3 regions of the Streptomyces sp. NPDC002776 genome follow, and region 2 is predicted to be linked to each of the others. Evidence: riboswitches for the same ligand, from Rfam matches in the RefSeq annotation. Region 2 holds a riboswitch; each other region holds the start of a gene.
The links. A riboswitch is a leader RNA that binds a small molecule or an ion and turns the genes downstream of it on or off. The one in region 2 is predicted to bind cyclic di-AMP.

Region 1 (9,815 bases), on a different contig from region 2:
CGGCCTCGTTGATCCTGGCCACCGGTTCCGCGAGGAGGGTGGCGGTGGGGGGCTCGTCACCGAGTACCGCCTCGGCGACGGCGTCGAAGCCCCGGGGCGGGGTCGGGGTTTTGGGACCCGGGTCGACGCCGAGGTCGAAGGCCGGGTCCGGGGCCGCCCTGCGGGAAGGGTGCGGCGACCGCGCGGCGCCGACCGGGGGCGGGGCGTCCCGCACGGGCACGTCCGTGACCGGCCCGTCCATCACCGGCGGCGGGCCGAATGCGCCCGTCGGTGGGGCGACCGTGCCGGGGACGGCGTCCCGTACCGCCCGCGGCGTGAACGTGGGAGCGGGTTCCCGGACGGCCCGCGGTGGCTCGGGCGGAAGCGGTACGGCCGACTCCGCTCGCGGCGTCGCGTCCACCGGCTCCCCCATCAGCGCGCTCGACCCGTCCAGGTTCACCACGAGCGGCACCACGTACCCGATCCGGTCGTCCCGGATCGTCGCCCGCACCGGCGTCCCCGCGGCGAGAGCGATCCGGTGGAGGTGGGTCAGGACGGTCTGCTGGATCTCCTCGCCCGCGACCGCCGCGACCGGTACACCACCGACCGACGCGCCTCCCCCGCCGTCCCCCGGCACCCGGACCTCGATCGGCGCCGCCGCAGAGACCGCACGAGCCGTGGAAGCCCTAGCACCCGTGGCAATCCCAGGACGGCCAGAAGCCGCAGAAGCCGTAGCACCCCTGGCAACCCCAGGACCGCCAGAAGCCGCAGAACCCACAGAAGCCCCCGCATCCACCGCCCGCTCCTCCCCCTGATCCCGCTTCTTCGCGCGGCTGAGTCGAGACATCGGTTCCTCACTCCCTGGCAGCACCTACCGTCGAGTCTCTCCGCAGGTCCCCGCCGCACACGTCACCGAGTCGTCACAGCCTCGTTCCAGGACTCGCCCCCGCATCGATGGCGTGCCGAGGGGCGCACGCGGGCATGCCCACCGACGTGCGACAGGGACCGGAAATCTGGATCCGCGGGCCGGTGGCCGTACCTCAAGCACCGCCACCGCCCGCCCCGCCCGCCGGAGTCACCCCCCGGCGCTACTCCTGGGTCGGCACCCACGGCGGCGCCGGTGACACCACCCTGGCCTTGGTCTACGGCGGCCACGACTGCGGGCGCGACTGGCCGGGGCCCGGCGCTCCGCGCTCCGTCCTGCTGGCCGGCCGTACGCACGCCGCCGGCCTCGACGCCGTACTGCGCGCGCTGGACGCCTTCCGGTACGAGCCGGTGCCGCCCGGACTCGACCTGGACGCGGTCGTGCTCGTCGCCGACGCGCCGGGCCGGCTGCCGCGGCCGCTCGCCCGGCGGGTGAAGGCGATCGAGGAGGTCATCGACGTGTACCGGGTGCCCTGGGTCCACGACTGGCGGCTCGGCGAGACCGCCGGGGGGCCGCCCCGGGAGACCGAGGCGCTGGCCCACCTGACCGGCATCGGGCGACGGTAGCGGGCGGACTCCGGATAATCCCCCTCGACAACTTCTTGCGTACGCATATAATGCAGATGCAGTTTGTTCGCGTACGCCGACCATTCGCCACCTGGGGGACCCATGACCCGCCGTTTCCTGTTCGTCCTGGGCAGCAGCCGCGACGACGGCAACACCGAGACGCTCGCCCGCCGCGCCGCCGAACAGTTGCCCGAGGACGTCGAGCAGCAGTGGATCGATCTCGCCGCTCATCCACTGCCGGACTTCGTGGACCTGCGCCACGACAGCGACCGTGTCCGCCCGACCGAGGGCCCCGAAGCACTGCTGCTCGACGCCACCCTCGCGGCGACGGACATCGTGATCGTCTCCCCGCTGTACTGGTACTCCGTGTCCGCCCACACCAAGCGCTACCTCGACTACTGGGCCGGCTGGCTGCGCACCCCCGGCCTCGACTTCAAGCCGACGCTGGCCGGGCGCACCCTCTGGGGCGTCACCGTGCTCGCCGAGCACGAGCAGGTGGTCGCCGATCCGCTGATCGGCACGCTCAACAACTCGGCCGCGTACATGGGCATGCGCTTCGGCGGAGTGCTGCTCGGCAACGGCAGCAAGCCCGGTGACGTACTCAACGACGCCGACGCGCTGACCCGCGCGAAGACGTTCTTCCAGGGGGAGACCCCGCTCGCGCGCTTCCCCCACGAGAGTTAGGCCGTGATGTCCTTCGTCGTGAACCTCGCCCAGGCCGCCGAGCCGAACACGGCCGCGTACAGGGCCTGGAGGCCGAGGTTCTTGACCAGGTCGTCCCAGTAGACCGGCTCGCGCATCAGGTCGGCGAAGGACAGCCAGTAGTGGGAGAAGAAGTACGGCTGGAGGGCGTCCAGTTGGGGGATCTGGTCGAGGATCTGGACCGTGATCAGCAGGCCGACGGTCGTGGCCATCGCCGCGATGCCGCTGTTGGTCAGGGTGGAGACGAACAGGCCGAGCGCCGCGATCCCGGTGAGGGACGCGGCGACGACCAGCGCGATCAGCAGCGCGCGGCCGAGTCCCTCGCCGAAGCCGATCCGAGTGCCGGAGATCGTCGTCAGGTCCCCCAGCGGGAAGAGCAGCGCGCCCACCGTCAGCGCCGAGACCGCGACCACGAGCGTGGCCAGCAGACAGAAGGCCATCGTGGTCGCGTACTTGGTGAGCAGCAGCCGGGTGCGGCCCGCGGGGGCGACCAGCAGATAGCGCAGGGTGCCCGCGTTCGCCTCGCCGGCGATGGCGTCGCCCGCGACCACGCCGACCGCCATCGGCAGGAAGAACGGCAGTGTCGCGGCGAGCGCGGTGAACACCAGGAACAGGCCGTTGTTGGTGATCTGCGCGACGAACGCGGGACCTTCGCCGCCGCCGGCCGAACCGCCGTCGCCGGTCTCGATCTTCACGGCGACCCCGACCAGGACCGGCACGGCCGCGAGGACTCCCAGCAGGGCGAGGGTGCGCCAGCGGCGCAGGGTCGTCCCCATCTCGTTGCGCAACAGACCGAAGGTCCATCCCCTGCGCACCGGAGCGGTGAGTTCAGCCTGCGACATCGAAGCCCTCTCCCGTCAGCGCCACGAACGCGTCCTCCAGGGAGGCCCGTTCGACCCCGAAGCCACGGACGCGGACGCCCGCGGTCACCAGAGCCGCGGTGAGCTCCGCCAGGTCCCGGTCGGGCGGCTCGGCCGTCACCCGGTCCTCGGCGACCACGACATCACTCGCTCCCTGCTCCTTCAGCACCCGGGCGGCGTCCGCGGTGTCGGGGGTGGTGACCAGGAGCCTGCCGCGCACTCCGGCCGCGAGGTCGCCGACCGCGCCCTGGGTGACGAGCCGGCCCCGGGCCATCACGGCCGCGTGCGTGCACACCTGCTCGATCTCGTCGAGGAGGTGGGAGGAGAGGAAGACGGTCGTGCCGTCGCAGGCCAACTCCCGTATCAGCGAGCGGATCTCGCGCATGCCCTGCGGGTCGAGGCCGTTGGTCGGCTCGTCCAGCACCAGCAGGCGGCGCGGCTGGAGCAGCGCGGCGGCCAGGCCGAGCCGCTGCTTCATGCCGAGCGAGTACGCCCTGGCCTTCTTGGCCGCGGCGGCCGTCAGGCCCACCCGGTCCAGCGCCGCCGCGACGCGCTCGCGCCGGGTGCGCGGGTCGGCGGTCGGGTCGGCGGCGTCGTAGCGCAGGAGGTTGTCGCGGCCGGAGAGGAAGCCGTAGAGGGCGGGGCCCTCGATCAGGGCGCCCACGTGCGGGAGGACGGAGCGGGTGGCGCGGGGCATGGGGCGGCCGAGGACCCGGGCCGTGCCGGAGGTGGGTTCGATGAGGCCCATCAGCATCCGGATGGTGGTGGTCTTGCCGGAGCCGTTGGGGCCGAGGAAGCCGAAGACGCTGCCCGCCGGGACGGTCAGGTCGAGACCGTCCACGGCGAGTTGTCCGCCGCGGTAGCGCTTGGTGAGAGCGCGGGTGACGATCACGCCGTCACCCTGCTCCGGCTTCGGCTCCGCGGCGGACGTGTCGGTCATGGGTGCCTTACTACCCGGCGTTCGCGGCCTTCACCAGCGCGTCCTTGGTGACCGCGCCGACGTAGACCGTGCCGTCGTCGGTGATCAGGGCGTTGATCAGGCGGGTCTTGAAGACCGTGCCCTCGCCGAACGAGCCCTTCACCTTGTCGCCCAGGGAATCCATGAAGCCGCCGAGGTCGCCGCCGACCTCGGAGCCGGAGGGGATGCCCTCGCCGCCGGTGTCGAGGACGGCGATGGAGTTCCAGCCCTCGCCGATGATCTCCGGTTCGCCTTCCGGCTCCAGCTCGGGCGCCTTGGAGTGCTTCTCCTGCTCCTCCGCGGGGGCCTCGAGCGCGTCGTCCTCGGTGACCTTCGCGCCCTTCGGCGGGGTGAAGTCGAAGGTGGAGGCGGCCGGCTTGGCGAAGCTGACGTCGGTGAAGCCCGCGTCCACCACGGCGGCGCCGCCGCTCGACGGGGTGAGCGTGAACTTCAGCGGCATACCGGTCTTCGCGTCGACGGCCACGGTGATGGCGCCGACGGTGGTGCCGGACTGCTTGGGCTTGATGAGCAGCCGGTAGGCGTCCCGGCCCGCGACCTGCGCGGTGCCGTCGACGGTGACGGACGTGGTGTCGTCGACCGACTTCAGGGCCTCCTCGGTGAGGTCCTTGGGCGTGGCCGGGACCTCCTTGTCCGGCTCGGCGCTGTCGGGGGCGGTGCTGTGGAAGACCTCGTTGGAGGAGCTGTCGTAGCCCCAGACGTCCTTGCCGTTGTGGATGAGGCTGTACTCCGAGGAGTTCTCCAGCAGCGAGAGCTTCTGCCGGTCCGGGCCGTCGACGGCGACCCGCAGGGTGTGGCTGCCGGACACCAGCTCGGTGAGCTTGGCCGACGGGTCGGCGGACGAACCGTCCCCGGACTCCATCGCCCCGGACGCCAGCGAGCTCTCCAGACCGCCGAGGTCGGGCAGCCCCAGATCGGTGCTGACCCGCACGGTCCCGGACAGCTGCTGTACGTCGGACTCGGCGATCTTCTCGATGAGTTGCTGTGCGCTGATCTTCGGCAGGTCGGGGTCGCCGGAGTCGGCGAGGGCGGGGACGAGACCGATGGTCGCCGCCGCCACGCCCACCACCGCGACCGGAACGACGTACCGCGCGGCCTTGCGCCGCCCCGAGCGCAGGTCGTCGACCTCGTTCGCGGTCGTGCTGTCGTCGGATTCGTACGGTGCCATGTCTGACTTACCTCCGTCGTCGGCGGCGGCCTGCCAATTCCCGTGCGTCCAGCCCTTAGCCGCCATTCTCACCCGAATCGGTGAGGAGTGGTGTTTTCCGTTGTGACCATCTGACCAAATCGGCGGCCGCGAAGCGTCAGACCGCGGGCTCAACTCGGTGTACACCTGCGGTATGACACAAGAGGGCGGCGCCTCCCCCGACCCGTAGGGGTCGGGGGAGGCGCCGCCGTTTCGCCGGTGGCCCGGAAGGGGGCCGCGCCGCTAACCCGCGCGGTGCACCACCGCGTCGCACAGCTCCATCAGCGCGGCCTTGGCGTCGCACTCGGGCAGGGGCGCCAGCGAGGCCCGCGCGTCCTGGGCGTACCGCACGGTGTCCCGGCGGGCCTGCTCCAGAGCCGGGTGCGCCCGCAGCGCGGCCAGCGCCTCGGCGTGCCGCACATCGTCGGTCAGGTCGGAGTCCAGCAGCTCGCAGAGCGCGATGTCCTCCGCGAGCCCCAGCCGCTGCGCCCGCTCCCGCAGCCGCAGCACGGGCAGGGTCGCGATCCCCTCCCGGAGATCCGTACCCGGCGTCTTGCCGGACTCGCGGGAGTCGGAAGCGATGTCCAGGACGTCGTCGGCCAGCTGGAACGCGACCCCCAGCCGCTCGCCGTACTGGGTGAGCACGTCCACCACCGTCTCGTCGGCGCCCGACATCATCGCGCCGAAGCGGCACGACACCGCCACCAGCGAGCCGGTCTTCCCGGCCAGCACATCGAGGTAGTGCTCGACCGGGTCGCGCCCGTCCTGCGGTCCCGCCGTCTCCAGGATCTGCCCGGTGACCAGCCGCTCGAACGCCTCGGCCTGGACCCGGACGGCCTCCGGGCCGAGGTCGGCGAGGATGTGCGAGGCGCGGGCGAAGAGGAAGTCACCGGTGAGGACCGCGACCGAGTTCCCCCAGCGGGTGTTGGCGCTCGGCACCCCGCGCCTGACCTCGGCCTCGTCCATCACGTCGTCGTGGTACAGCGTCGCCAGGTGGGTCAGCTCCACCACCACGGCCGACGGTACGATCCCCGGCGCGTGGCGGTCCCCGAACTGCGCGCTGAGCATCACGAGCAGCGGCCTGAACCGCTTCCCGCCCGCGCGCACCAGATGCTGGGCTGCGCCCGTGATGAAGGGGACCTCGCTCTTGGTGGCCTCGAGCAGTCCCTCCTCGACAGCCGCCAATCCGGCCTGGACATCGGCTTCCAGAGCCTGGTCCCGCACGCTCAGCCCGAACGGCCCGACGACGGTCACGAGGGGTCTCCTGTCTGCTGGTGTCTACTGGCGATTACGCGGTTTGTCGATAGGTCGCTGCCTTCACTCAAGTCAGCGTATCCGGTCACGTTTCGATCACCGCTGCCGCCCACCCGTCCACGACGGGCGGTATCGGATCACGGTGGTTATGTTTTTGATCACCTGATAAGAACGGATATAGATCGACTTACGTGGAAGCGGTGGAGCGTGTCTCGAGCCGAAGAGACAACCCGCACGGATGTCCGTATCCCCCTCGCGGACGGAACCATGCTGCACGTGCCCTGCGCCTTTTAGGTTGATTGCCAGATTTGGCGCGACTTGTGATCACGCGTGATGTGACTCACGCCCCCGAGTCCGCAGGCGCCTCTCGGACTTCCCCCGACACCCCTTCCCCAGCGGCCAGTTGAGACTTGGCACTCGCAAAGATGCACCCACCACGCACCCTGTGAACGAAGATCAAAACCCTGGATATGTGAATCCGCTACTTGTTTCGGACATGTGCTCTCGCATACGTTCCCGGCCTGTCGGGCGGACGCCTAATCCTGCCGCCGTCCGGCTCCACCGAGATTCTTCGTATGGCAGGAGCGGGGGAACCAGGTAAGTCGCCGACCCGGCACGTCTTCGGACGCGCCGGTGCGGCTCGGGGTGAAGTCGCGCGCCCTTCGCGGTGCGCGGCCGGGCAGCTCCCGCCCGAACCCGACAGCTCACCTCGCAGGCGCCGGAGAGGAACTTCGTCATGCCTGCTGCCGCTCAGCACCGTCCTGCCCGCACCAGCCGGGTCGCCCGCAAGCTCGCCGTCCTCGGCACCGGAGCCGCCGTACTCGCGCTGCCGCTCCTCGGGGCGACCACCGCCGCCGCGGCCACCCCGACCGTCACCACCGCCGCCTCGCTGGGGTACGCCAACAACCTGGACGGCTGGATCCGCGCGTCCCTCCAGGTCATGGCCCAGAAGGGGATCCCCGGCAGCTACAACGGCATCTACCGCAACATCATCCGGGAGTCCTCGGGCAACCAGTACGCGATCAACAACTGGGACTCCAACGCCGCCGCCGGCACCCCCTCCAAGGGCCTGCTCCAGGTGATCGACCCGACCTTCCAGGCGTACCACGTGTCCGGCACCTCGTGGGACCCCTACGACCCGGTCGCCAACATCACCGCCGCCTGCAACTACGCGGCGCAGCGGTACGGCTCGATCGACAACGTCTTCGGGGCGTACTGACCGGGCCCGTCACCGGAAGAGTCGTTCGAGGACGACGGCGATGCCGTCGTCCTCGTTCGACAGGGTGATCTCGTCGGCGACCGCCCTGAGTTCGGGATGGGCGTTGGCCATCGCCACGCCGTGGGCCGCCCAGTCGAACATCGGGATGTCGTTGGGCATGTCACCGAAGGCGATCGTCCCCTCCGGGCCGAGGCCCAGGTGATCCGCGGCCAGGGCGAGCCCGGTCGCCTTGGTGATGCCGCATGGCTGAAGTTCGACGGTCCCGGGCCCCGACATGGTGACCGTCGCCAGCGAACCCACCACCGAACGCGCCGTCGCCGCCAACTGGTCGTCGGACAGCTCGGGATGGCGCAGCAGCACCTTGCTGATCGGCGCGCCCCACAGGTCGTCACGCCGGCCGACGCGCACCGCGGGCAAGGTGGGGTGCGGCATCAGGTACCCGGGCTCGATCAGGGTGAGCCCGTCGACGCCGTCCTGGTCGACCGCCGCGTACACCTGTCCCACCTCGGCCTCGATCTTGCCGAGCGCGGTCTCGGCCAGCTCCTGGTCCAGGGTGACGGACCAGAGCAGACGGCCCGCGCCGGCGTCGTACACCTGCGCACCCTGCCCGCACACCGCGAGCCCCTCGCTGCCCAGGTCGTCCAGGAGCGGCCGCACCCTGGGCGCCGGCCGGCCGGTCACCACCAGGTGCCGGGCCCCCGCCTCCGCCACCCGCGCGAGTGCGGCCAGCGACCGGTCGGAGAGCGTGTCGTCGCCTCGCAGGAGGGTCCCGTCCAGGTCGGTGGCGATGAGTGAATATGCGATGGGTGCGGCCATGATCAGAGAATACGGACAGGACGCCCCCACGACTCAGCGCGAACCGGACGACCCCGGCGCCCCCCTGCGCCCCACGCGCCCCCTCCAACTCCCTTGTCCTCACCCGTTGCTGGTGACATGAGGGCACTGCCGTGACGCACGGGGCGGAGGGCAGGACGGGGCGGAGCGAGGACCGCGCGACACGGCCGCCAGCAGGCCCGGCGCACCTCGGGAACTGATCGTCCCGCTCCCTTGTGCACTGCCCAAGACGGGTGCCCCACCCGTAACGTGTGCGGCGACGACACGGACCCGTGGCACGCACGAGAGTGAGGCAGCACCCATGCCCCCCTTTGATGTCCCCGAGGGCGACCCCTTCGGCCCGCACAACCTTCCGTACGGTGTCTTCTCCCTCCCCGGCGAGGACAGCGAGCGCCGGGTCGGTGTACGGCTCGGCGACCACGTCCTCGACGCGGGCGCGGCGGCGCTGGCCCTGGGTTCCCCGTACGCCTCCCTGCTCGCCCGGCCCACGCTGAACCCGCTGCTGGCGGCGGGCCGCACCGCCTGGTCGGACGTGCGCCGCGCGCTGACCGCCTGGGTCACGGTGCCGTCCCACCGGGAGACCATCGAGCCGCTGTTCCACCCGCTCTCCGCGGTGGCCCTGCACCTGCCCTTCGAGGTCGCGGACTACGTGGACTTCTACGCCTCCGAGAACCACGCCCGGAACGTCGGCCAGATGTTCCGCCCGGACGCCGCGGACTCCCTCACCCCGAACTGGAAGCACCTCCCGATCGGCTACCACGGCCGCTCGGGCACGGTCGTGGTCTCGGGCACCGACGTCGTACGGCCCTCCGGCCAGCGCAAGGCGCCGGCCGACGCGGCGCCCGTCTTCGGCCCGTCCGTCCGCCTGGACATCGAGGCCGAGGTCGGCTTCGTGGTGGGCGTGCCGTCGGCGATGGGCGGCCCGGTCGGCCTCGGCGACTTCCGGGAGCACGTCTTCGGCCTGTGCCTGCTCAACGACTGGTCCGCGCGCGACATCCAGGCCTGGGAGTACGTCCCGCTCGGCCCCTTCCTCGGCAAGTCCTTCGCCACCTCGGTGTCGGCCTGGATCACCCCGCTGGACGCGCTGGAGGAGGCCCGGGTGGCCCCTCCTGAGCGCACCCACGACCTGCTTCCCTACCTGGACGACGCGGCCGAGGAACCCGCCGGTTACGACCTGCGCATCTCGGTCTCCCTCAACGGTCATGTGATCTCCGAACCTCCCTTCTCGACGATGTACTGGACGGCCGCCCAGCAGCTGGCCCACATGACGGTCAACGGCGCCTCCCTGCGCACCGGCGACCTCTACGGTTCCGG
Region 2 (9,815 bases):
TGCGCGGCAGGCGCGGACGACCTGGTTGTCGAGGAACGGCGCGTGCAGGCGCTGGAAGCGGATCTCGGCGGCCTGCTCCAGGACGCGCAGGTCCACCGCGTGCCGGGCGAGCGCGGCCCGCGCGCGATAGTCGCCGGGGCGCTGTCCCGGGCCGACCCCGGAGCGGTGCGTCGCCCCTTGCAGGCGAACCGATACTTCAGCCAGCGCCTCGCCCGTCAGCCAGCGCGCCGCCGGGCCGGGTCTGGCCCAGGTGAGGGCCGCGAGCGACGCCCCCACGGCACCCCCGGGGTCGTCGAACCGGCGGTGCAGGAGCCGCTCGGCCAGCGCCTCCAGACCCGTGCGGTACGGCGTGCGCGCCAGCTTGCGCGCCGCGCCGTACACGCGCGCGGGGACCATCACCGAGCCGTCCGCCCTCGCGAGCGCGGCGACCGGACGGACCAGGTGCCTGCGCCGGCGGTCCATCAGCAGGTCCGTCAGCCGGGCCGGATGGGCGTCCAGCACCTGGCGGGCGCCGTAGCCGGTGAAGTGGTCCGCGCTGCCCGCGGCCAGCCGCGCCCGGTGCCGGGCCGCCGTCACCAGGGACGGCCCCGGTTCGTCGGTGAGGGGCCCGTCCAGATCGGCGTACGGCAGGGTCTCCTCGCCGCCCGCCACCACCACGTGGTGCAGGCGCGGGTTGGCCGCGAGGGTGCCCGCCCGTTCCAGCTCGGCCTCCCGGCCGCCCACGGCGAGGTCGTTGAAGGTGACCGCCAGCAGCCGCTCCCCCGCGCCCGTGCCGTGGCCGAGCACGGTGCCCGGCATGCCGGGCAGCCCCGCGGCGAGCAGGGCGAGGGTGCCGGAGGCCGGGCCGCCGGAGAGGTCCGCCCCGATTCCGGGAACGGGCATCCCGCGCGCGGCGCGGCGTTCGGCGGGGCCCATGCCCGGGACGGGGCCGGGGTCGATGTCGGCGCCGGGCACGTGCCGGGGTGCGGACAGCCGGGCCCGTACGGCGTCCACCAGCGCGTCGCGTACGGCGTCCACGGCGCTGTCCGGGTCGGCCGGGGGTGCCGCCACCGCGAGGGAGGCGACCGGCTCGTACCCGGCGATCTCGCGGGCCCCGGCCCGCAGGATCAGCGCGTGCCCCGGCGGAATGCGCCGTACGCCGTCGTAGGGGGTGGAGTCGTCCAGGGCCGCGGGAACGTCCGGGGCGGCGAGCAGGGCGGCCAGGTGACCGAAGTCGAGGTTCGCCTCGATGAGGTCGGCCAGCGGCAGCGCGGCAGTCGCGTAGGCGGTGCCGCCGGACCAGGGGGTGTAGAACACCGGCCGGGCGCCCGCCAGATCGCCGCACACCATGACCCTGCGGCCGACCTGGACGACAGCCGTGTAGCTGCCGGGCCAGGCCGTCAGATGCCGAAGTGCCCCGCCGCGCGCGGCGAATAGGCCCACCCGCAGCTGCTCGTCGCTCGCCCCGCAGATGCCGAGGACGGCGATCCGGTTCTGGGGGTCGGCCTGCACCACGCGCACCTCGTCGGGGCGCCAGTCGCCGACCGCCCACAGCGGATCGGGGTCGCCCCACAGGAGTTGGGAGCCGACCGGGTGCACGCTCTCGCCGTCGGGCCCGGTAGCCCCCGCGGAACCGATCACGGCGGCTCCCGCGGCGGTGCTGCTCCATCCCACCAACCACCGCATCGACGCCTCCACAGGCTGTGGACCACCAGTGCACCGCACGAACCGGTTCACCATGCTGCCATGAAGGACGCGTGCCCGAGTCGCGGTGACACCGCTTGGGATCCGTGAAGTGCGCCCCCGCGGGCGCCCCCACAGGGCATCCATACCCGCGCAGAGCAAGGAGACCACCCGGCCGGGGCGACGCGAATGCGCCCCCGATTCACTCCCCGAGAACGCCCTTCGCGCCCTCAATTTCCATGGTGGGAGCGGTAATCACCCGCAAGAGGCAGGGTCGGTTTTCGGCCAAATCGGCGTGACGACAACAGGTTTGGCCACTCTCCGTACAGGCCCTGCGCACTACTTGGCGTGCGCGCAGCCCGGGAGGCGGGACTCGCCCCCCGGACCGGTCCGCCGCCCGCGGGGATGAAGGCGGCGGTGTCCCCCAGCCCACTGGATCCAGTACAGCGGGCCGACCCACGCACGATCCATGGAAGCGCTCCCCGGATGGCCGGAGAAGAGCGCACACCCGGGCGCACGGCCACACAGCGGGAGCACGCCGCAACCGTCCGTACCTGAACCGCACTTCAGTACGGACCACAATCCCGCCATCCGGAACAATGCCCCTTAACGCTTGGGATGCGGCGAACTACGCTGGGTTTACGAATGCCGCATGGTTATGCCAGCGCGGCAGCCGTCTGTGTCGAGGGGTGGCGCATGTCCAGGGAGCAACGCGGGCCGAACGAAAAACTCGGCGCCGTTCTCGCCCTCGCGGGAATCAGCAACGCCGGCCTCGCGCGCCGCGTCAACGACCTTGGCGCACAACGCGGGTTGACACTTCGCTACGACAAGACCTCGGTGGCGCGCTGGGTGTCGAAGGGAATGGTGCCGCAAGGTGCGGCGCCGCACCTCATCGCCGCCGCCATCGGCCAGAAGCTCGGCCGCCCGGTGCCGCTCCACGAGATCGGCCTGGCGGACGCGGATCCCGCCCCCGAAGTGGGCCTCGCCTTCCCCCGGGACGTCGGCCAGGCGGTCCGGTCGGCGACGGAGCTCTACCGTCTCGACCTCGCCGGACGGCGCGCCGGCTCCGGCGGCATCTGGCAGTCGCTGGCCGGCTCGTTCGCGGTCAGTGCCTACGCGACACCCGCCTCGCGGTGGCTGATAACCCCGGCCGACAGTTCGGTGGCGCGCGAGGTGAACCCCGCCGAGGGGTCCGGCGCACCGGTGAAAGTCGGCCACAGCGATGTGCAGAAACTGCGGGAGGCCGCCGAGGACGCCAGGCGCTGGGACTCCAAGTACGGAGGCGGCGACTGGCGTTCGTCCATGGTGCCCGAGTGCTTACGGGTGGAGGCGGCGCCGCTGCTGCTCGGCTCCTACTCCGACGAGGTGGGCCGGGCACTGTTCGGGGCTAGCGCCGAACTGACCCGGCTCGCGGGGTGGATGGCCTTCGACACCGGACAGCAGGAGGCCGCGCAGCGGTACTACATCCAGGCGCTGCGGCTGGCCCGGGCGGCGGCGGACGTGCCGCTCGGCGGGTATGTGCTGGCCTCCATGTCCTTGCAGGCGACGTACCGCGGCTTCGGTGACGAGGGCGTCGACCTGGCCCAGGCCGCGCTGGAGCGCAACCGCGGTCTGGCCACCGCGCGCACCATGAGCTTCTTCCGGCTCGTCGAGGCACGCGCGCACGCACGCGCGGGGGACGCGCAGGCGGCCGGCACCGCGCTCAAGGCGGCCGAGGGCTGGCTGGAGCGCTCCCGGGACGGCGACCAGGACCCCTCCTGGCTCGGCTTCTACTCCTACGACCGCTTCTGCGCGGACGCCGCCGAGTGCTACCGCGATCTGAAGGCGCCGCGTCAAGTGCGCCGGTTCACGGAGCAGGCCCTGTCGAAACCGACGGAGGAGTTCGTGCGCTCGCACGGGCTGCGGCTGGTCGTCTCGGCGGTCGCCGAACTGGAGTCCGGCAACCTCGACGCGGCATGCGAGCAGGGCGTGCGGGCGGTGGAGGTCGCGGGGCGGATCTCGTCGGCGCGCACCACCGAGTACGTGAAGGATCTGCTGCACCGTCTCGAGCCCTACGGGGACGAGCCGCGGGTGGTGGAGCTGCGGGAGCGGGCCCGTCCGCTGCTGATGACTCCGGCGTAGGTTCCTTCGCCTCTCCCCCCGGGTTTGAAGGCATTGTCAGTGGCGCAGTGCACTATCGGAGGCGGGAGGTGGTGCTGGTGCGGTCGGTCGCATACGACGGTGATGTGCTCGTGGTCGGCGGGGGGATCGTCGGGCTGTCCACGGCGTACGCGATCACGCGGGCCGCGCCCGGTACCCGCGTCACCGTGCTGGAGAAGGAGACCGGGCCCGCCCGGCACCAGACCGGGCGGAACAGCGGGGTGATCCACAGCGGGATCTACTACCGGCCCGGATCGCTGAAGGCGCGGTACGCCGTGCGCGGTGCCGCCGAGATGGTCAAGTTCTGCGCCGAGTACGACATCGCCCATGCCGTCACCGGGAAGCTGATCGTCGCCACCGAGCGCTCGGAGCTGCCCCGGCTGCACGCGCTGGTCCAGCGCGGCCGGGAGAACGGCATTGCGGTGCGGGAGCTGGGCGCCGCGCAGATCGCCGACTACGAGCCGGAGGTGCGCGGACTGGCGGCCATACAGGTCGCCACCACCGGGATCTGCGACTTCGTGGGGGTCGCCCGGCGGCTGGCCGAGGCGTCGGGGGCGGAGATCCGGTACGGCGCCGAGGTGGTCCGGGTGGACCGGCGGCCGGAGCTCGGGGTCGCCGTGCGCACGGCGGACGGGGACGTGGTGCGCGGGCGGGTGCTCGTGAACTGTGCCGGGCTGTACTGCGACGAGGTCGCCCGGCTCACCGGGGACGAGCCGGGGATGCGGATCGTGCCGTTCCGGGGGGAGTACTACACGCTGGCGCGGCCCGAGCTGGTGCGGGGGCTGGTGTATCCGGTGCCGGATCCGGCGTTCCCGTTTCTCGGGGTGCATCTGACGCGGGGGATCGACGGAGGGGTCCACGTCGGGCCCAACGCGGTGCCGGCGCTGGCCCGGGAGGGGTACGGCTGGGGGGTCGTACGGCCCCGGGAGCTCGCCTCGACGCTGGGGTGGCCGGGGTCGTGGTCGATAGCCCGGCGGCATTGGCGGTACGGCGCGGGCGAGCTGCGGCGGTCGGTGTCGAAGGCGGCGTTCACGCAGGCGGTGCGGCGGATGCTGCCGGCGGTGACCGAGGAGGACCTGCTGCCCGCGGCGGCGGGGGTGCGGGCGCAGGCGGTGCTCCGGGACGGGACGCTGGTGGACGACTTCCTGATCAAGGAGGGGGCGCGGGCGGTGCATGTGCTGAACGCGCCTTCACCGGCGGCCACGGCGTCCCTGCCGATCGGGCGGGAAGTGGCCCGGCGGGCGTTGGCGGTGCTGGGGTCGGTGTGACGGGCTCCGCCGCTGCCCCGCACTCCGTCAACACGTAAAATCGACCCCACTGTGTCTGACTCCCTCCACACCCCCGAAGCCCCCCACTCCGCCCCCGGTCATGAGCCCGGTGCGCCCCTTCGGCAAGCGCGGGCCAAGGGGGAGCCGCGGTTCCCCCACGGGCCCCAGCCCGATCCCGCCGGGTCGCACTTCGAGCGGCGGATCCGCAGTTTCCAGCCCCGCCGCAGCCGGGTGACCACGGGACAGGCGGACGCGCTGCGGCGGCTGTGGCCCGCGTGGGGCCTGGACATCGACGGCCGGCAGGTCCTCGACCTCGGCCGGCTCTTCGGGAACGACCACCCGGTCGTCCTGGAGATCGGGTTCGGGATGGGCGAGGCCACCGCCCAGATGGCCGCCGCGGACCCGGCGACCAATGTGCTCGCCGTCGACGTGCACACCCCGGGCCAGGGCAATCTGCTCAACCTCGCCGAGCACCAGGGACTGACCAACATCCGGGTCGGCAACGGCGACGCCATCATCCTGCTCCGCGAGATGCTCGCCCCGGACTCGCTCGACGGGCTCCGGGTCTTCTTCCCGGACCCCTGGCCGAAGAAGCGGCACCACAAGCGGCGGCTGATCCAGCCGGAGTTCCTCAGCCTCGCCGCGACCCGGCTCAGGCCCGGTGCGGTCCTGCACTGCGCGACCGACTGGGAGCCGTACGCCGCACAGATGCTCGAGGTGCTGACGGCCCACCCGGGCTTCGAGAACACGCAGGCCGACGGCGGTTTTGCGCCGCGTCCCGGGTTCCGACCGCTGACCCGTTTCGAGGGCCAGGGACTGGACAAGGGTCATGTGGTGAACGACCTGCTGTTCCGGCGCGTACCGCACCGAGACGAATCCCCCGCCGGCGCCTGAGCCCACCGCGCTCCTGTGCGGGCAGCGCCCTTCCCTCGTTAGGGTCAATGCCGTGGCCACCAGTCCCCCGTACCCGACGCAACCCCCCGGTCCTCCCGGCGGCACTCTGCGGCACGCGCACTGGTGGCAGCGGACGGGGGTGCGCTACGGCGCGCTGATCACCCTTCTCACCCTCTCCGGCCTGGTGATCCTCGCCCTGGTCCGCGAACAGACCGGCACCGAGGGCTTCCTGGTCGGACTGGGCCTGGCCGTGCTGCCCGTGCCGCTGCTGATAGCCGCCTTCCGGTGGCTGGACCGGGTCGAGCCGGGCCCCTGGCGGAACCTGCTGTTCGCCTTCGCCTGGGGCGCCTGCGCGGCGGCGCTGATAGCCATCGTCGCCAACAGCTTCGCGACGAGATGGATAGCGACGGCCACCGCGGACCCCTCCAGCGCCGACACCCTCGGGGCGACCGTGATAGCGCCGGTCGTGGAGGAGTCGGCGAAAGCGGCCGCCGTCCTGCTCGTCTTCCTCTTCCGGCGCCGGGACTTCACCGGGCTGGTCGACGGGGTGGTGATAGCGGGGGTCACCGCCACCGGCTTCGCGTTCACCGAGAACATCCTCTATCTCGGCACCGCCTTCGGCACCGACCAGATCACCGGCGGCAGCGGCATCGCCTCCGTGACGGCGGCGACCTTCTTCGTGCGCATCGTCATGTCGCCCTTCGCGCACCCTCTCTTCACGGTCCTCACCGGCATCGGCTTCGGTGTCGCCGCGCTCTCCGGCGACCGCCGGCGCCGACTGCGGGCCCTGCTGCCGCTGGCCGGGCTGCTGCTCGCGATGGGCCTGCACGCGATGTGGAACGGTTCCTCGGTCTTCGGCCCGTACGGCTTCTTCGCCGTGTACGGGGCGATCATGGTCCCCGCGTTCGGGCTGCTGACCTGGCTGGTCATCTGGACCCGGCAGCGCGAGCTGCGCACCGTGCGGGAGGAACTGCCCGCCTACGCCGTCGCCGGCTGGCTCACCCCGGGCGAGCCCTTCGCGCTCGCCTCCATGCGGGCCCGGCGCCTGGCCCGGCAGTACGCCCGCCGCCGCGCCGGGAGGCAGGCGGCACGGGAGGTGGCGCGGTACGAGGCGTACGCGACCTCGCTGGCGTTCCTGCGCCACCGGGGGCGCCGGGGCCGCGCGGGCGCCGACTTCGTCGTACGGGAGCAGGAGCTGCTGCGGGAGCTGTGGCGCCGCCGGGAGGTCGCCCGCCCGGCCCTGGACCACGCGGCCCGCGCCATCGCCCCGCCGGTGCCGGTGGTGGCGGCACCCTGGCCGATGTACGGCGTCTACGGCTACCCGGCGCAGCCGACGTACCAGCCCTTTCCGGCGTACCCGGCGGGCCCGTACCCCGCGTACAACCCGTACCGGTCGTGAGGGCCGCCGTCGCAAGTACCGCGGACACCAAAAACCGGCAGCCCTGACGTCGGGGGGACGTCGTCAGGACCGCCGGGGTTCTGGCGAGGGCTGGGTCAGGGGTTGAGGCCCTTGCTGCGCAGCCAGGCGAGCGGGTCGATGCCGGAGGAGGAGCCCTCGGGGTGGACCTCCATGTGGAGGTGGGCACCGGTGACGTTGCCGGTCGCGCCCACGCGGCCGATGACGTCGCCCGTGGCGACCTTCTGCCCGACGCTGACGCTGATCGAGGACTGGTGGGCGTACCAGATCTCGGTGCCGTCCTCCAGGGTGAGCACGGTCTTGTAGCCGTAGGAGCCGTCGTACCCGGCGTAGGTGATCGTGCCGGTGTGCACCGCCTTGAGCAGCGTGCCCGTGGGAGCGGCGAAGTCGGCGCCGGTGTGGTAGCCGGAGGACCACAGCGCGCCGGCCTGACCGTAGGTCGAGGTGATGGTGTACGAGGAGGTCGGCAGCGCGAACTGCTTGGCGAGGGCGGCAAGGCGCTCGGCCTCGGCCTTCTCGCGGGCTTCCTCCTCGGCCTTGGCCTTGGCGGCGGCGGCCTTGGCCTTCGCCTCCTTCTCGGCCTCGGCCAGGGCTTCCGCGGCGGCCTTCTCGGCGGCAGCGGCGGCGGCCTCGGCGGCCTTGGTGTCGACCTGCTCCTGCTGCTGCTCGGCCTGGGCCATGATCCGGGCGCGCAGCGCCTCACCGGCGTCCGCGGCACCCTGCCCGGTGTCCGTGGTGGTCATGCCGACGGTGCTGAGCGGGGTGGCCGAGGTCTCGGGGATCTGCTCCGCCGAGTCGTCGGAGATCAGCGGCAGGTCGGGCATGGTGATCGCGACCGGCGGCTTGCCGGACTGGGCGCTGGCCATGCCGCCCGCGCCGACGGCGGCTATGACACCGACGCCGAGCACCGTGGAGCTACGGGCGAGTCCGCCGCCGCGCTGCTTGGCGACGCGGTGCCGTCCGCGTACCGGGCGAATGGATTCCGCGGTGGGGTTCCATTCCTCCCAGGGGCCCTCGTCGGTGCGGTGGCTGCCGTAGGAGAAGGCCTCGTCACTGCGCTGGCTCGGCACGAACGGGGCCTCGGGGGCAGGCCGGTTTGACGCCACGTGGGCGTGCTCCTTTCCTTCCTTCTCGCCTACCGGGTTAGCTGACGGGTTCGGAGCAGGAAGGTCTCCTACGCGCGTATATCTGCCGTTTCTGCGCGGCTGATTACGCCCGATTCACCCCAATGAGTGGTTCCCCGGTTCCCTTGCGGGATTCGGCGCGTGCGCACGGAGCCGCCTCTTGTGACGGCTGGGACGACCGCGCTGCGTTATCGAACGTTAATAGACACGGGCCGCGGATTCCAAGCTGTTCCTCTTGATCGTTAACGACTCCGGCCTGGACTTTCAGGTCACTAGGGCGCCAAAACGGGCGACTTGACCAAGCCTCATGCGTCACACACGTATTGACGGTGCGTCAGTTGTTATGCGGAGGGCTCCCATCCGATCACCGCCCGTGACGATCAGGGTCGGCGCACCGCGAGCAGCGCCATGTCGTCCGCCATCCCCCCTCCGCAGTGCTCGCGCACCTCCTCGGCGAGGGCGCGGATCAGGGCACCGGGGTCGCGGAAGACGCGCCCGGACAAACGACGTTCGGGGTCGAAGAAGACGCCCTGCGCGTCGCGGGCCTCCGAGAGGCCGTCGGTGTGCAGGAGCAGGGTGGTGCCGGGAGGGAAGGGGGCCTCGTCGGCGCGGTCGGGCCAGTCACCGAGGTCGCTCATGCCCAGCGGGAGGGCGGGCTCACGGGCACGCAGCGGGCGCACGGTGCCGTCGGGGTGGAGCAGCAGCGGGGGCGGGTGGCCGCGGTTGACGACGCGCACGGGCCCCTCCCCGTGCGGGAGTTCGGCGAGCACGGCGGTCGTGAACCCCTCGACGGCGTCGATCCCGTCGCGCCGCGCGCCCTCCCGGGCCAGCGCCCGCTCCAGCCGCCGCGCGACCGCCTCCAGGCTCGGCTCCTGCTCGGCCGCTTCCCGGAACGCCCCGATGACGACGGCGACGGCGGCGACGGCCCCCATCCCCTTGCCGCGCACATCGCCGACGACGACCCGGACGCCGTACGCGCTGTCCTGCACCGCGTACAGATCGCCGCCGATGTAGGCGTCGGCCTGCGCCGCCTCGTAGCAGGCGGCGATGTCGTAGCCGCCGATCCGCTCCAGGGGTTCGGGCAGGACGGCGCGCTGGGTGGCCACGGCGATCTCGCGCTGGGTGGCGAGCCGCAGATCGCCGCGGCGCACGACGCGGTTGAGGACGACGGCCAGGACGGCGACGGTGACCACGGTGACCACCTCGGTGACCGTGTCCGGGTCCATGCCGAAGCCCAGCCGGATGTGGACGGCGTAGGCGGCGATCAGGGACACGGCCCCGACGGCGATTGTGCCGCTGAGCGCGTAGAAC
Region 3 (9,815 bases), on a different contig from region 2:
GCAGCCTGCAGCAGGCGATCGACAAGATGGCCAGTTCGGCGCTGCGCGCGGACTACGTGGTCTCCATGGCGAACGGCAACGGCCTCTCCCCCGACGTCGACGGCACGCTGCGCGAGCTGGACGGCGTCACGGCCACCAGCCCGCTGCGCAACGCGCCCTCCCGGATCGACGGCGAGACCGAGTACCTGACCGGCGTCAACGGCTCCTCGATCGCCGACCTGACCGAGCTGCCCATGGACAGCGGCGCCTTCGAGGTCGGCGGCACCCGGGTGGTCGTCGACGACGACACCGCCACCTCCCACGGCTGGCGCACCGGTTCGACCTTCACCGCGCACTACGAGGACGGCAAGGCCGAGCGTCTGACGGTCGCCGGGGTGTACGTGGGCAACGAGATGATCCGCGGGATCATGCTCGACAACCGCACCCTCACCCCCCATCTCACCGACCCGACCGACATGCAGGTCATGGTGAAGACGGCCGCCGGCGCCTCGGACGCGACGAAGGACGCGCTGGAGAAGGCGCTGGGCGCCAACCCGGCGATCAAGGTCCAGGACAAGAAGGACCTCTCCAACGAGATCGCGCAGATGTTCACGCTGATCCTGAACATGGTCTACGGACTGCTCGCCATGGCGGTGATCGTGGCGGTGCTCGGTGTCATCAACACCCTCGCGATGTCGGTGTTCGAGCGCTCCCAGGAGATCGGCATGCTCCGCGCGATCGGCCTGGACCGCAAGGGCATCAAGCGGATGGTCCGTCTGGAGTCCCTGGTGATCTCGCTGTTCGGCGGGGTGCTGGGCATCGGCCTTGGCGTGTTCTTCGGCTGGGCGGCCGGTGAGCTGGTGGCGTCGCGGATGGCGACGTACGAACTGGTCCTGCCCTGGACCCGGATGGGTGTCTTCCTGCTGCTGGCGGCGACCGTGGGCGTGCTGGCGGCGCTGTGGCCGGCCCGGCGGGCGGCGCGGCTGAACATGCTGACGGCGATCAAGTCGCAGTAGCGGCACCACCCCATGCACGGCCGAAGGGCCTCCCGCACCACGGATGGCGGGAGGCCCTTCGGATGGATCAGTGACCGGAGGTCAGGAGGCCTTGGCCTTCTCCTCGGTCTTCTCGGTCTTCTCGCTCTTCTCCGTCTTCGCCGCGGGAGCCGCGGGCGCCGGCTTGGCGGCCTCGTAGAACTCCTCGCGCGGGGACTCCAGAGCGCCCAGGGCGACGACCTCGCGCTTGAGGAACATGCCGAGCGTCCAGTCGGCGAAGACGCGGATCTTGCGGTTCCACGTCGGCATCGCCAGGCCGTGGTAGCCGCGGTGCATGTACCACGCCAGCCGGCCCTTGAGCTTGATCTTCATCTTGCCCATGACGATCATCGCGACGCCCTTGTGGAGGCCGAGGCCCGCCACCGCACCCTTGTTGGCGTGGCTGTAGTCCTTCTGCGGGAAGCCCCGCATACCGGACACCACGTTGTCGCCGAGGACCTTGGCCTGCCGCAGCGCGTGCTGCGCGTTGGGCGGGCACCAGGCGTTCGGGTTGCCGGCCTTGCGGCCGGCGAGGTCCGGGACCTGGGCGTTGTCGCCCGCGGCCCAGATGTAGTCGGTGCCGGTGACCTGGAGGGTCGGCCGGCAGTCGACGTGACCGCGGGGGCCGAGCGGCAGGCCGAAGCGGCTCAGGACGGGGTTGGGCTTGACGCCCGCCGTCCAGACGATGGTGTTGGAGTCGACCTCGAGGCCGTTCTTGAGCACCACGTGGCCGTCGACGCAGGAGTCCATGGAGGTGGAGAGGTAGACCTCGACCCCGCGGGCCTCCAGGTGCTCCTTGCCGTACTGGCCGAGCTTGGGGCCGACCTCGGGGAGGATCTTGTCCGCGGCGTCGACGAGGATGAACCGCATGTCCTCGCGGGAGACGTTGGTGTAGTACTTGGCCGCGTCGCGGGCCATGTCCTCGACCTCGCCGATGGTCTCCGCGCCCGCGAAGCCACCGCCGATGAAGACGAAGGTGAGCGCCTTGCGGCGGATCTCCTCGTCGGTGGTGGAGTCGGCCTTGTCCAGCTGCTCCAGCACGTGGTTGCGCAGGCCGATGGCCTCCTCGATGCCCTTCATGCCGATGCCCTGCTCGGCGAGGCCGGGGATCGGGAAGGTGCGGGAGACCGCGCCCATCGCGATGACCAGGTAGTCGAACGGCAGCTCGTACGCCTCGCCCACGAGGGGGGCGATCGTGGCGACCTTGCGGTCCTGGTCGATGGTGGTGACCCGGCCGGTGAGCACCTCCGCCTTGGGCAGCACGCGTCGCAGCGGGACGACGACGTGGCGCGGGGAGATGCTGCCGGCGGCGGTTTCGGGGAGGAAGGGCTGGTAGGTCATGTACGACCGGGGGTCGACGACCGTGACGGTCGCCTCGCCGTAGCGCATCTTCTTGAGAATGCGCCGAGCTGCGTACAGGCCTACGTACCCACCGCCTACTACGAGGATCCTGGGACGCTCCGTGGTGCTCATGCCATCGAGTATCCACCCGCCTCAGGGGGGTCGCTCGTGCGCCCCTTCACAAGCATCCTCAGGGGGTGTGCTATCCTCCGCCGCTCGCGTGATCCACGTCATGGCGGCGAGGGGGAACCGCGGCGTGCCGCGGACCGTTGTCAATGCCGCGTGAGCTGCCTCTCTGAGCGTTCGGGGCCGGAGTGAGGCCCCCGAAACGATCTCTCACGGGCCCTTCTCGCGGGACCCTCCGGGACCCCTTCTGAACACGTTCAAGCGGGCGTTGGACCCCCGGAAGGGCCAACCGGCCCCCTTCCGCACCCCGACCGGGCCCAATTCCTTGTGAAGAACTTCACGAACTTTCCCGACGGACCGTCGCCGAGGGGCCCTCAAGGACCCCTCGAACGCGCTCAGACGCTACCTGACCTGCTCAGCCGAGGCTACCGATCAGTAACAAAGGAGAGCTACGCCACCGACCAGGCGATGCCGTCGAGGATGTCGTGCTCGCTGACGACGACCTCCTCGGCACCGATCCGCTCCATGATCGCCAGCAGGACCAGGGCCCCCGCCGCGATGACGTCCACGCGTCCGGGGTGCATGGCGGGAATCGCGGCGCGCTCGGCGTGGGTGGAGTGCAGCAGCCACTCGGTGATCTCGCGGACGCGGTCGTGGGAGACCCGGGAGTGGTGGATGGCCGCCGAGTCGTACGCGGGCAGCTCCTGCGCGATGGCGGACACCGTGGTGACGGACCCGGCGAGCCCCATCAGGGTGTGCGCCTCCCGCAGCGGCACGGTCCGCTCGGCGAGGTCGAGAGCGGCCTCGATGTCGGCCCGTACGGCGGTGATCTGCTCCTCGGAGGGCGGGTCGCAGACGACGCCGTCCCGCACCAGGTGCCGCTCGGTCATCCGCACGCACCCGATGTCGACGGAGCGGGCGGCGCGCACGTGCTCCTCCCCGACGACGAACTCGGTCGACCCGCCGCCGATGTCCACCACGAGGTAGGGCTTGGGCAGGTGATCCTGTCCGGCCAGCTCCCTGGTGGCGCCGGTGAAGGAGAACTCGGCCTCCTGGTCCCCGCTGATCACCTCGGGCTCCACCCCGAGGATGCCGACGACCCCGCGCACGAAGTCCTCGCGGTTCTCGGCGTCCCGGGAGGCGGAGGTCGCCACGAAGCGGACGCGCTCGGCGCCGTGCTCCTTGATGACCGCCGCGTACTCGCGGCAGGCGGCGAAGGTCCGCTCCAGCGCCTCGGGGGCGAGCCGCCCGGTGCGGTCCACGCCCTGCCCGAGCCGCACGATGGTCATACGGCGGTCCAGATCGACCAGTTCGCCCGTCTCCGGGTCGCAGTCGGCGACGAGGAGCCGGATGGAGTTGGTACCGCAGTCGATGGCGGCGACGCGGGTCATCCGGCCGCCTCCTGACCCTGGGTCACGCACGTCCCCTTGCGCCACCACTGCGGCAGCATCGCGAGGGCCTCGTCGCCGAGCGGGTTGACCCCGGGGCCGGCCGCCAGCGAGTGGGCCACCAGGACATGCAGGCACTTCACCCGGTCCGGCATGCCGCCCGCGCTCGGGAAGCCCGTCAGCTCCTCGATCTCGTCCCGGCGCCGGATGTAGTCCTCGTGCGCGGCGCGATAGGCGGCGGCCAGCTCGGGGTCCCGCTCCAGACGCTCGGTCATCTCCTTCATCACGCCGTTCGCCTCCAGCGTGCCGATCGCGGAGTTCGCCTTCGGGCACGTCAGGTAGTACAGCGTCGGGAAGGGCGTGCCGTCCGGCAGCCGGGGCGCCGTCTCCACCACGTCCGGCTGCCCGCACGGGCACCGGTGCGCGATGGCCCGCAGCCCGCGCGGCGGCCGGCCGAGCTGCTGCTTGAAGGCCTCGACATCCGCGTCGGTCGGCTCGGTCCGCGGAGTGGTGGGCGGGGGCGTTTCCATCACAGTCTTTCGTCTCTATCTATCTATCGGTCGGCGGCGTCGGACTTGTCGACCCCGTCCCAGACGTTCGCGTACCAGGGCCGGTCCGCCGTGCCCAGGTCGGTGCGCGCCTGCTTCGCCGCGTCCGGGTCGATCACGACGAAGCCGGTCTCACCCGGCATCACATAGTGCAGCCGCTCGCGGATCCGCTGCTCGGCGTAGGCGTCGTCCTGCCAGCGGGCCTTGAGATCGCGCAGCTCCTCCACCCGTTGCCGGGCCTGCTGCTTCTGCTGTTCCAGATCGGCGATCTCGGCGCGCTGGGCGACGTACTGCCTTATCGGGTAGGCGAGGGCGACGACCAGGGAGCAGACGACGAGGGCGAGCAGGGCCGCCCGGCCGGTGAGCCGGGAGCGGCGGGCCTGCCGCTTGGTCTGCGAGCGGTAGACACGGGCCGCCGTCTGCTCCCCGAGCAACCGGATCCTGGTCGTGGTGGAGAAACGGTCCCGGTCCTTGACGGCCATCTCTCACTCCCGTTCACACACGCGCGTACGTCCCCGCACACGGTACGGGACCGAGTACGGGGACGTACGTACGACTGGCTATGCCTTCAGCAGGCTCAGCCCTTGAAGCGGGGGAACGCCGAGCGACCGGCGTACACCGCGGCGTCGTCGAGGATCTCCTCGATGCGCAGCAGCTGGTTGTACTTGGCGACGCGCTCGGAGCGGGCCGGGGCGCCGGTCTTGATCTGGCCGCAGTTGGTGGCGACGGCGAGGTCGGCGATGGTGACGTCCTCGGTCTCGCCGGAGCGGTGGGACATCATGCACTTGAAGCCGCTGCGCTGGGCGAGCTCCACGGCGTCCAGGGTCTCGGTCAGCGAACCGATCTGGTTCACCTTCACGAGCAGCGCGTTGGCGGCGCCTTCCTCGATGCCGCGGGCCAGGCGCTCCGGGTTGGTAACGAACAGGTCGTCGCCGACGAGCTGGACCTTGTCGCCGAGCTTCTCGGTGATGGTCTGCCAGCCCTGCCAGTCGTCCTCGAACAGCGGGTCCTCGATGGAGACCAGCGGGTACGCCTCGACCAGCTCGGCGTAGTACTCGGTCATCTCGGCGGCGGAGCGCGCCTTGCCCTCGAAGGTGTAGACGCCGTCCTTGTAGAACTCGGAGGCGGCGACGTCGAGCGCGAGGGCGATCTGCTCGCCGGGGGTGTAACCGGCTTCCTTGACCGCCTCGAGGATGAGGTCGAGGGCCTCGCGGTTGGAGCCGAGGTTCGGGGCGAAGCCGCCCTCGTCGCCGAGGCCGGTGGCCAGGCCCTTGCTCTTCAGCACCTTCTTGAGGGTGTGGTAGACCTCGGTGCCCCAGCGCAGCGCCTCGGAGAAGGACTCCGCGCCGATCGGGGCGATCATGAACTCCTGGATGTCCACGTTGGAGTCGGCGTGCGAGCCGCCGTTCAGGATGTTCATCATCGGCACCGGCAGCAGGTGCGCGTTCGGGCCGCCCAGGTAGCGGAACAGCGGCAGGTCGCTGGCCTCGGAGGCGGCGTGGGCGACGGCGAGCGAGACGCCGAGGATGGCGTTGGCGCCGAGGGAGCCCTTGTTGTCGGTGGCGTCCAGGTCGAACATCGCCTGGTCGATCAGGCGCTGCTCGGTGGCGTCGTAGCCGACCAGCTCGGGGCCGATCTGCTCGATGACGGCGAGGACGGCCTTCTCGACACCCTTGCCGTGGTAGCGGTTGGGGTCACCGTCGCGGAGCTCGATGGCCTCGAAGGCGCCGGTGGAAGCGCCGGACGGAACGGCGGCACGACCCGTGCTGCCGTCGTCGAGGCCGACCTCGACCTCGACCGTGGGGTTGCCTCGGGAGTCCAGGATTTCCCGGGCTACGACGACGTCGATGGACGGCACGAGCATCTCCTTCTTGGGATGTGACGCTGGAAGTGCGGGGCACGTGAGCCTTGCGACTAGAGCCTATCCGCCTGCGGGACGTAGGCCAGCCGACCGACCGTCCCGTGGACAAGGACAGACGGTACCCATTGTTCGGCAGCGGAACAAAGGGACGGTGACATACCGGAAAAGAAAACCCCGCTCCGGTGCGTACGGGGGAACACGCACCGGAGCGGGGTGCTCGTGGGGACGGGGGTGGCCCGCACGAGGTCTTCAGTGTGAACCAGGCGTCTATGAGCGCGCTGTGGTTCGGCTACGGGACTACTTGAGGTGCAGCTGCTGACCGGGGTAGATCAGGTCGGCATCCGCCACGATGTCCTTGTTCAGCTTGAAGAGCTTCTCCCAGCCGCCCTTGACGTCGTTCTCCTCGGCGATGGTGCTGAGGGTGTCACCCGTGGCGACCTTGTACTCGCCGTCGCCCTTCTTGACCTTCTTGCCGGTCGGGGTGGTGACGGTCTTCTGCTTCTGCGCCGGACGCTCGGTCGAACGCGAGGCGGACTGCTCCTCGGTCGAGCGGGTGGAGGTCTCGGTGCCGCTCTCGGAGGAGGAGCCGGTGCTGGAGCCGGTGCCGGAGCCGCCCGTGTAGGCGGCGCTCGACAGGCCGGTGCCGCAGTGCGGCCAGGCGCCCTTGCCCTGACCGGCGAGCACCTTCTCGGCGATCTCGATCTGCTGGGCCTTGCTGGCCTGGTCGGCGGTGGAGGCGTACTGGGTGCCGCCGTACGCGGCCCAGGTGGAGGCCGAGAACTGCAGGCCGCCGTAGTAGCCGTTGCCGGTGTTGATGGACCAGTTGCCGCCGGACTCGCACTGGGCGACGGCGTCCCACTCGGCGGCGGTGGCGGCGGAGGCGTTGCCGGCCGCCATCAGCGGAGCGGCGACGGCGGCGCCGGTGACACCGGCGATGGCGATGGCGCGAGTGGCCTTGGACGGACGACGGTGCTTGCCCTTGCCGGAAAACAGCATGGTGGATCCCCTCACCGACGCCTGCGAGGTGAGCTGTCGGGTTCGGGCCGGTTGAGTTGCCCGGCCGTGCACCTCGCGGTGCGCGGCTTCACCCCAAGCCGGTTCCGGTGTCGAGTCGCCTCGACTGCCGGACCCGGCGCCTACCTTGGGTCCCCCGCTCCTGCCTGCGGCGCATGACGCGACGACTGTTCCCGTACGGCCGCTGGCAGGATTCGGCGTTGCGGCAGCCGGGGCTCGTGTTGACGAGCGGTCCCGACGGTAGACACGCGATCCGCCGAATTTCAAAGACGATCAGGGCTTCTGAGACTCATCCCACACTTTCGCCAAACCGGACATTCAGCGCGAAGCGTGACGTGAACTACCGCTGCTTTTCGCCCGGTTCGACCCCTACTTCAAGGGTCTGACCGGGGATGATGAGGTCCGGATCGGTGCCGACGGTCTCCTGGTTGGCGGCGTAGAGCCCGCGCCATCCGCCGTTCACGTCAAGGGAGTCGGCGATGCCGACGAGACTGTCGCCGGCCCGGACGACGTACGAGCCGTCCGACGCGCCTTCCTCGCCGCTGCGGCCGGCGCTCTCGTCGGCGGGTTCGCCGCGGTGGCGCCCGGTGCCGCTGGAGCCGGTGTCGGTGAGGGCGGAATCACCCTCGATCCGGCCGGAGTTGTCCGGGTTGTCCCGCCCGGGAGTGGCCGAGGACTCACTGTCGGCCTCCACGGAGGGGGCAGTATCGGAGGATTGTGACGACTCGACCGACTCGGCGGACTCCGTGGATTCGGAGGACTTGTCCGACTTGGTTGAGTTGTTCGAGTTGTCCGTGGCCTCGGTCGACGGGGAGGAGCTGGGCTCCGAATCCGCGGAATCGCCGTCGAGCGGGTCCAGCAGACCGGACGAATCAGATGAGCCGGAGGAGTTGGCGGACTCCGACGATTCGGGCGAAGCGGACTCATCCTCCGCGACGCCGGTGTCGATGTCGACCGAACCCGACTCGGTGTCGAGACCGGAGAGCGGGCCGCAGGTCGGCCAGGCGGCGAGGCCCTGGTCGGCGAGGATGCGCTCGGCGACGGCTATCTGCTGGGAGCGGCTGGCCTGGTCCGCGGAGGCGGCGTACCGCGTGCCGCCGTACCGCTCCCAGTTCTCCTGGGTGATCTGGAGGCCGCCGTAGTAGCCGTTGCCGCTGTCCTCGCTCCAGGAGGCACCGCTCTCGCACTCCGCGACCCGGTCCCAGGTGGTGCCCTCGGCCGCGCTGGCGCCCGAGGCGCCGAGGAGCGGGATGGCGATGGCGGAGCCGGTCACTCCGGCCGCGACGAGGAGAGCCGGGGCCTGGCGGGGGCGACGGTGACGACCGTTCCCGGAGAGCATGCGAGGGCCTTTCGAAGACAGCGGGGACCGGCGCGGCGCCGTTGACGCGAGGCGCCGCGCTGACGAGTGAACGTATCGGCAGACGATCACTTGTCACAAGTTAATGCCGCGCAGATCACGTGAAGATCACAGACTTGAGGGTGTGTCAGGTTTGACCTGACGGTCCGTCGAGGCGGCCGGCTCAGTCGCTCGGGGTGAACTCGACCGGGGTGAACTCGACCGGGAGGGTGCGCAGTCCGCGCATGATGAGGCCGCCGCGCCAGCGCAGCTCGTCCGGTTCCACCGCGAGCCGGAGGTCCGGGAGGCGGCGCAGGAGGGTGGCCAGTGCGGTCTGGCCCTCCAGGCGGGCGAGCGGGGCGCCGAGGCAGTAGTGGATGCCGTGGCCGTAGCCGAGGTGCTGGTTGTCGCGGCGGGAGAGGTCGAGCGTGTCGGGGTCGGCGAACCGCTCGGGGTCCCGGTCGGCGGCGGCGAGCACGACGAGGACCGGGTCGCCCGGGGCGATGTGCTGGCCCCCGACGGTGAGCGGCTGCGTGGCGAAGCGCCAGGTGGCGAGTTCTACGGGGCCGTCGTAGCGGAGGAGTTCCTCCACGCCGGTTTCGAGGAGGGCCGTCTCCTGTGCGGCGAGGGACTGCTGGAGGCGGGCCCGCTGGTCGGGGTGGGTCAGCAGGGCGAAGGTGCCGTTGCCGATCAGGTTGACCGTGGTCTCGAAGCCCGCGAAGAGAAGGATGAAGGCCATGGCGGCGGCCTCGTTCTCGGTGAGGTGCTCGCCGTGGTCGGAGGTGCGGATGAGACCGGAGATGAGGTCCTCGCCGGGCGCGGGGGTGTCGGGCAGGGCCGCGCGCTTGCGGTGGATGAGGTCGGCGAGGTAGCCGCGCATCCTCTTCACGGACCGCGCGACTCCGCCCCTGGGGCCGCCCTGGTGGCGGATCATCATGCCCGCCCAGTCCCGGAAGTCGTCCTGGTCCTCACGCGGGACGCCGAGCAGGTCGCAGATGGCGTAGATGGGGAGCGGGAAGGCGAACTCGTGGATGAGGTCGGCGGATCCCCGGTCGGCGAACTGGTCGATGAGGTGGTCGGTCAGCTCCTGCACGCGCGGGGCGAACTCGGCGACCCGGCGTGGCGTGAACGCCTTGCTGACGAGCCGTCGCAGCCGGGTGTGGTCCGGGGGGTCGATGTTGAGCAGAT

Region 1: another riboswitch for cyclic di-AMP. It lies ahead of ACWD11_RS03350 (transglycosylase SLT domain-containing protein); the one in region 2 lies ahead of ACWD11_RS25805 (M23 family metallopeptidase).
Region 3: another riboswitch for cyclic di-AMP. It lies ahead of ACWD11_RS30165 (transglycosylase family protein); the one in region 2 lies ahead of ACWD11_RS25805 (M23 family metallopeptidase).

What each region holds. Positions count from the first base shown of each region.
Region 1 is NZ_JBSFVG010000001.1:701,523-711,337, forward strand. Features, by position in the region: gene ACWD11_RS03315 (tetratricopeptide repeat protein) at 1-628, opposite strand, end outside; gene ACWD11_RS03320 (DUF6668 family protein) at 961-1,470, shown strand; gene ACWD11_RS03325 (flavodoxin family protein) at 1,573-2,154, shown strand; gene ACWD11_RS03330 (ABC transporter permease) at 2,151-3,014, opposite strand; gene ACWD11_RS03335 (ABC transporter ATP-binding protein) at 3,001-3,972, opposite strand; gene ACWD11_RS03340 (LolA family protein) at 3,983-5,176, opposite strand; gene ACWD11_RS03345 (polyprenyl synthetase family protein) at 5,438-6,448, opposite strand; cyclic di-AMP (ydaO/yuaA leader) riboswitch at 6,998-7,181, shown strand; gene ACWD11_RS03350 (transglycosylase SLT domain-containing protein) at 7,185-7,667, shown strand; gene ACWD11_RS03355 (HAD family hydrolase) at 7,677-8,483, opposite strand; gene fahA (fumarylacetoacetase) at 8,803-9,815, shown strand, end outside.
Region 2 is NZ_JBSFVG010000014.1:9,516-19,330, forward strand. Features, by position in the region: gene ACWD11_RS25780 (asparagine synthase-related protein) at 1-1,665, opposite strand, end outside; gene ACWD11_RS25785 (MFS transporter) at 2,359-3,783, shown strand; gene lhgO (L-2-hydroxyglutarate oxidase) at 3,861-5,069, shown strand; gene trmB (tRNA (guanosine(46)-N7)-methyltransferase TrmB) at 5,121-5,963, shown strand; gene ACWD11_RS25800 (PrsW family glutamic-type intramembrane protease) at 6,016-7,362, shown strand; gene ACWD11_RS25805 (M23 family metallopeptidase) at 7,458-8,486, opposite strand; cyclic di-AMP (ydaO/yuaA leader) riboswitch at 8,498-8,654, opposite strand; gene ACWD11_RS25810 (PP2C family protein-serine/threonine phosphatase) at 8,885-9,815, opposite strand, start outside.
Region 3 is NZ_JBSFVG010000020.1:27,475-37,289, reverse strand. Features, by position in the region: gene ACWD11_RS30195 (ABC transporter permease) at 1-995, shown strand, start outside; gene ACWD11_RS30190 (NAD(P)/FAD-dependent oxidoreductase) at 1,077-2,486, opposite strand; gene ACWD11_RS30185 (Ppx/GppA phosphatase family protein) at 2,930-3,871, opposite strand; gene ACWD11_RS30180 (DUF501 domain-containing protein) at 3,868-4,398, opposite strand; gene ACWD11_RS30175 (FtsB family cell division protein) at 4,422-4,898, opposite strand; gene eno (phosphopyruvate hydratase) at 4,994-6,274, opposite strand; gene ACWD11_RS30165 (transglycosylase family protein) at 6,575-7,273, opposite strand; cyclic di-AMP (ydaO/yuaA leader) riboswitch at 7,277-7,455, opposite strand; gene ACWD11_RS30160 (transglycosylase family protein) at 7,632-8,630, opposite strand; gene ACWD11_RS30155 (cytochrome P450 family protein) at 8,812-9,815, opposite strand, start outside.